Regions from separate parts of the Mesorhizobium sp. B2-3-10 genome, predicted to be linked through region 1. Evidence: riboswitches for the same ligand, from Rfam matches in the RefSeq annotation. Region 1 holds a riboswitch; the other holds the start of a gene.
What was found. A riboswitch is a leader RNA that binds a small molecule or an ion and turns the genes downstream of it on or off. The one in region 1 is predicted to bind S-adenosylmethionine.
Positions count from the first base shown of each region.

Region 1 (3,204 bases):
CCGACGATCTGGCCGTGGTCGAGGATGAACGGCACTTCGTGGCTGCGCACTTCGAGCACCGCCCGGCTGCCGGTGCCGCCGGCCGCCGAATGGCCGAAACCCGGATCGAAAAAGCCGGCATAGTGGACACGAAACTCGCCGACCAGCGGATCGAACGGCGTCATCTCGGCGGCGTAGAGCGGCGGCACATGCACCGCCTCCTGGCTGACGAGGATGTAGAACTCGTCGGGATCGAGCACCAGTTCGCCGGCGCGGCTCTTGTGGATCGGCTCCCAGAAGTCGAGGACATCCTGCGCGGCGCGCTTGTCGACATCGACGAGGCCGGTGTGGTGCTTGCCGCGATAGCCGACCAACCCATCCTTGTCGCCATTGAGGTCGATCGACAGCGCGATGCCGCCGCCGGAAATGTTCGGCGGCTCCGTGGCGACCAGCATCTCGGCACGATGCAGCTCATGCAACTCGGCTTCCGAGAGCAGCGCGTTGCCGGTGCGAAAGCGGATTTGAGACAGGCGCGAACCCGTGCGCGCGATGATCGGAAAGGTGCGCGGGCTGACCTCGAGATAGAGCGGACCGTTGTAGCCGGCGGCGATCTTATCGAACTCATGGCCCCGATCGGTCATGACGCGGGTGAAGATGTCGAGCCGCCCGGTCGAGCTCTTCGGATTGGCCGAGGCCGAAATGTCAGCCGGCAGGGCCAGACTTTCGAGCAGCGGCACAATATAGACGCAGCCGGTTTCGAGGACCGCGCCTTCGGTCAGACTGATCTCGTGCAGTTGCAGCCGATCGAGCTTTTCCGACACCTTGTGGTTGGGACCGGGCAGGAACGAGGCGCGAACCCGCCAGGCCTTTTCGCCCAATCTGAGATCAAGGCTCGCCGGCTGGATCTGGTCGGCATCGAGCGCACGCGGCGACTTCAGCGCGCCGGACCGGAACAGCGCCGAAATGTCCTGATCGGGAAGAATGCCTGTCTGCCGCAAAGTCTGGCTCCGCCCCAAGACTGGTCTCTTTCGTTGCAGGTTCTTGTTTGTTGCAGGTTCTTGCCGCAAAACCGCCGGGCACTTCTGCGGAACCTGCCTTGGTACAAACGTCTTAATGAAGCCGGCAATTGACGCAAGCGTGGCGCGGGTCTAAAGGGTCGTTATCCCGTGGTGATTTGGCCGGTCGGCTTGCAGCCACGTTAAACAAGTCGCTAAAGGACCGTCGGGCCGCAAGGCCGTATGGACCGGTTGCGACTTTCGCGGCCGGTTTTTTTGTGTCTGGAACAAAGCGATGAGCACCAAGAAGCGCAACTGGAAACCTCAGACGGCACTCGTGCATGGCGGAACCCTGCGTTCCGGCTTCGGCGAAACCTCCGAGGCGATGTACCTGACCCAGGGTTATGTCTATCAGACGGCGCAGGCCGCCGAGGCCCGCTTCAAGGGCGAAGAGCCTGGTTTCATCTATTCGCGCTACGCCAACCCGACCGTCGACATGTTCGAAAAGCGCATGTGCGCGCTTGAAGGCGCCGAAGACGCGCGCGCCACGGCGTCGGGCATGGCGGCGGTGACGGCTGCCCTTCTGTGCAGCGTCAAGGCCGGCGACCACATCGTGGCCGCGCGCGCGCTTTTCGGCTCCTGTCGCTGGGTCGTCGAGACGCTGGCGCCGCGCTATGGCATCGAGGCGACCTTGGTCGACGGCACCGATATCGCCAATTGGGAAAAGGCGGTCAGGCCCAATACCAAGCTGTTCTTCCTGGAAAGCCCGACCAACCCGACGCTGGAAGTCGTCGACATCGCCGCCGTCGCCTCGCTTGCCAATTCGATCGGCGCGCGGCTGGTCGTCGACAATGTCTTCGCCACGCCGCTGCAGCAGAAGCCGTTGCAGCTTGGTGCGCACATCGTCGTCTACTCGGCCACCAAGCATATTGACGGCCAGGGCCGCTGCCTTGGCGGCGTCATCCTGTCAGACAAGAAGTGGATCGACGAGAACCTGCACGACTATTTCCGCCACACCGGCCCGAGCCTGTCGCCGTTCAATGCCTGGACCTTGCTGAAGGGCCTAGAGACGCTGCCGCTGCGCGTGCGCCAGCAGACCGAGAGCGCCGGCAAGATCGCCGACTTCCTGGCCGAGCAGCCGCAGATCGCCCGCGTCATCTATCCCGGCCGCGCCGACCACCCGCAGGCCGATATCGTCAAGAAGCAGATGTCGGGGGGCTCGACGCTGATCTGCCTCGACGTCAAGGGCGGCAAGCCGGCGGCCTTCGCCCTGCAGAACGCCCTCGACATCGTGCTGATCTCGAACAATCTCGGCGACGCCAAAAGCCTGATCACCCATCCGGCGACGACCACCCACAAGAACCTCAGCGACGAGGCCCGCGCCGAACTCGGCATCGGGCCAGGTACGCTCAGGCTGTCGGTCGGCCTGGAGGATACGGACGACCTGCTGGAAGATATCGCCCAAGCATTGAAGGCCGCCAAATAGGTTTCGTCCAGGCAGCGTCGTCAGCAGCGATCAGGCGCTCGACGGCGTCTCCTCCAGTTCCGCCGTCTTGGTCCGGATGGTCATGGCGTTGCCGCGCCAGTCGACAGCGCCGCCGAGCCAGCCGCGCGCCCAGATGGCCGGGAGCATGACGTCCCGCGCGACCGTCGCCGCGATCATGCGCGTCGAGACGTGCCAACCCTTGGCCAGGGCCAGAGCGCATTCCGGAAGATAGAATGCCGCCAGCACGGCAATCGCGGTCGCCCAGAGACTGACGCCGGCGCTCGCCGCGGCAATCAGCGCAAGAACCAGCGGGACCGCCGCACCAGTCAGGATCTCGGGCGCGAAGAACAGCGGGAAAGTGACGCGGCGCAGGCGCGCCCAGCGGGCCTGGCGCGACCAGATTTCGCCAAACGTGCGCTGGCCGAGGGGCTGCTCGAAGGGCGCCGCAACGAGGTTGACACGCAGGCCGAGGCCGTTCACCAGCTTGGTTGCGGCGGCGTCCTCGGCGATCTCGGCGGCCAGCGCGCGGATGCCGCCGTTGGCGTCGAGCATCGGCTTGTTCCACAGCATGCTCTTGCCCTGCGCGAAGCCGAGGCCGAGCGCCGCACCGGCATACTGCCAGCGGGCCTGCAATGTGTTGAGGAAGGCGCATTCGACGTCGGCCCAGAAACCATCTGGCCTGGAGCCGATCGGCGTCGAGCAGACAAGGCCGGTACCGTGCTGCCACGCCGCCATCATGTGCTC
Region 1 is NZ_VFVT01000005.1:103,423-106,626, forward strand. It holds gene FJ943_RS15990 (2'-deoxycytidine 5'-triphosphate deaminase) at 1-977, opposite strand, end outside; SAM riboswitch at 1,136-1,213, shown strand; gene FJ943_RS15995 (O-succinylhomoserine sulfhydrylase) at 1,270-2,460, shown strand; gene FJ943_RS16000 (ceramide glucosyltransferase) at 2,491-3,204, opposite strand, start outside.

Region 2 (3,204 bases), on a different contig from region 1:
CGCTCATGGCTTCGCCTCGTGGACGGCGCATGGCCTTGGTCCGAAACGTCTGCAACTTTTCGGGGTCATGGCTTCGCCGTCCTGTTTGGCGCATGAGCTTGATCCGAAACGTCTGCAACTTTTCGGGGTCATGCGCTGAGCCCCCTGGCGCGCGCGGCCGAGCCGATGAAGCCGTTGATGGCGGCAAACAGTTCCGGCTCGTCGAGCAGGAAGGCGTCGTGGCCGCGATCGGTCTCGATCTCGACGAAGGATACCGAGGCGCCGGCGGCGTTGAGTGCGTGGACGATGGAGCGGCTCTCTTCGGTCGGGAACAGCCAGTCCGATGTGAAGGACACCAGGCAAAAGCGGGTTTTCGTGCCGGCGAAGGCGTCGGCCAGCCGGCCGCCATGGTCGGCGGCGAGGTCGAAATAATCCATCGACCGCGTCATGTAGAGATAGGAGTTGGCATCGAAGCGGTCGACGAAGGTCATGCCCTGGTGGCGCAGATAGCTCTCGATCTGGAAGTCGGCATCGAAGCCGAAGGTCAGCGCTTCGCGGTCCTGCAAATTGCGGCCGAATTTGCGGTGCAGGGCGGCTTCCGACAGATAGGTGATGTGGGCGGCCATGCGCGCCACCGCCAGCCCTTTCTCCGGGCGCTTGCCGTGTTCGAAATATTTGCCGCCATGCCAGTCCGGATCGGCCATCACAGCCTGCCGCCCGACTTCGTGGAAGGCGATGTTCTGTGACGAATGGCGCGCCCCGGTGGCGATCGGCAGCGCCGAGAACACGCGCTCGGGATAGCTCGACGCCCATTCCAGAACCTGCATGCCGCCCATCGAGCCGCCGAGCACGCAGAACAGTTTCTCGATGCCGAAATGGTCGATCAGCATCTGCTGCGCGCGCACCATGTCGCGGATGGTGATGACCGGCAGGTCGAGGCCATAGGGTTTACCGGTGGCCGGGTTGGTCGAGGCCGGACCGGTGGAACCCAGGCAGCCGCCGATGACATTGGAGCAGATGACGAAGAAACGGCTGGTATCGATGATCCTGCCCGGTCCGATCAGCACTTCCCACCAACCGGGCTTGCCGGTTACCGGATTTGTGCTGGCGACATGCTGGTCGCCGGTCAGCGCGTGGCAGACGAGGATGGCATTGGAGCGGGCATCGTTCAGCGTGCCATAGGTCTGGTAGGCGATCTGGAACGGCGACAGCAGCGTGCCGGCGTCGAGCTTGAGCGGCTTGTCGGGTCCGAAACGCAACACCGGGCTCGACGGTTGGTCGGCCTCGTTGTTGGTCTTTCCTGCACGCAGAGCAGCCATCACGTCTCTCTTGCTGCACCGTGCGGTCGTGGAAATCGTTGCCGATCCCCGCCGCCGATGCGTCCGTCCGGCCGGTCGCGGACAACAAAAAACCGGCATTGCCTTCGCAAAGCCGGTTACGTCACGCAAACGGCCCTTTAGCGAATTGTTTAACGTGGCTGCAAGCCGACCGGCCAAATCACCACGGAACTGTCAATCGTCTTTCTAGAACCCGCCTGCCTCGCCGTCAATGGCGGCGGCTGGCACCACTGCCACCTCTCGACATTGCGTGCCATGGCTTGTATCTCCGCAGCGGCCTCCGGATGGAGGGGTTTTCGACGGATTTTGCAAGATATGAACCAGACACCGGATCAGGCACGTCCAACTCCGCGCGCGGGCATCATGGACATAGAGGCCTATGTGCCCGGCAAAAGCTCGGCGCCCGCCGGCGTCGCCAAGGTCTACAAGCTGTCGTCGAACGAGAATCCGCTTGGGCCTTCGCCGAAGGCGATCGAGGCCGCGCGCGAGGTCGCCGGCAAACTCGACATCTATCCCGACGGCAGCGCCAGGCGGTTGCGCGAGGCAATCGCCGAGGTGCATGGCCTCAACCCGCAAAACATCATCTGCTCCAACGGGTCGGACGAAATCCTCGGCCTGTTGGCGCAGACCTATCTCGCGCCCGGCGACGAGGCTATGTTCACCGAACACGCCTTCATGGTCTACAAGATCTACATCCAGTCGGCAGGCGCCACCCCGGTCGTGGTCAAGGAGACCGACGAGCGCGCCGACATCGACGCGATGCTGGCGGCCGTCACGCCGCGCACGAAAATCGTGTTCCTGGCCAATCCCAACAACCCGACCGGCACCTATGTGCCGTTCCAGGAGGTGCGCCGCCTTCATGCCGGACTGCCGGGAAACGTGCTCCTGGTGCTCGACGCGGCCTACGCCGAATATGTCCGCCGCAACGACTACGAAGCCGGCATCGAGCTGGCCGGCAGCGCCGAGAACGTGGTGATGACCCGCACCTTCTCCAAGATCGGGCTCGGCGGCGCGCGCATCGGCTGGATGTATGGTCCCCTGCATATCGTCGACGCCATCAATCGTGTACGCGGCCCCTTCAACGTCAATGCGACTGCGATCGAGGCCGGCATCGCCGCGATCCGCGACCGTGCCCATGTCGAGCGCAGCGTGGCGCATAACGAGACCTGGCTCACCTGGCTGAGCGGCGAAATGACCGGGCTCGGGCTGCGCGTGACGCCGAGCGTTGGCAATTTCCTGCTCATTCATTTTCCCGACGATCAGAAGCATTCCGCGGCGGCGGCTGACGATTATCTGAGCGCGCGCGGCTATATTCTGCGGCGCGTTTCAGGTTACGGCTTTCCCAACGCGCTTCGCATGACCGTCGGCACTGAAGAGGCCAATCGCGGCGTTGTCGCCGCGCTCACGACATTCCTGAAAAGCTAGAACGTCTAAAGAGCTGGAACACCATGGCATCACCGATGTTCGAAAAGATCGCGCTGGTCGGTATCGGCCTGATCGGCTCGTCTCTGGCCCGCGTCATCCGACGCGAGGGCTTGGCTCGCCATGTCGCCATCTCGACGCGCAGTGCGGCAACGCTCAAGCGAGCCGAGGAACTGGGCCTTGGCGATTCCTACACCATCGATGCCGGGGACGCGGTGCGTGATGCCGATCTGGTCGTTGTCTCGGTGCCGGTTGGCTCATCCGGCGCTGTAGCGGAGGAAATCGCGCCGGCGCTGAAAAAGGGGGCGATCCTCACCGATGTCGGCTCGACCAAGGCCTCGGTCATCGCGCAGATGCAGCCGCATGTGCCTGAAGGCGTCCATTTCATTCCTGGCCATCCGCTGGCGGGCACCGAAAAATCCGGCCCGGATGCCGGGTTTGCCGACCTGTTCGACAACCGCTGGTG
Region 2 is NZ_VFVT01000001.1:1,143,098-1,146,301, forward strand. It holds gene metW (methionine biosynthesis protein MetW) at 1-7, opposite strand, end outside; gene FJ943_RS05785 (homoserine O-acetyltransferase) at 129-1,298, opposite strand; SAM riboswitch at 1,416-1,493, opposite strand; gene hisC (histidinol-phosphate transaminase) at 1,632-2,741, shown strand; gene FJ943_RS05795 (prephenate/arogenate dehydrogenase family protein) at 2,765-3,204, shown strand, end outside.
Region 2: another riboswitch for S-adenosylmethionine. It lies ahead of FJ943_RS05785 (homoserine O-acetyltransferase); the one in region 1 lies ahead of FJ943_RS15995 (O-succinylhomoserine sulfhydrylase).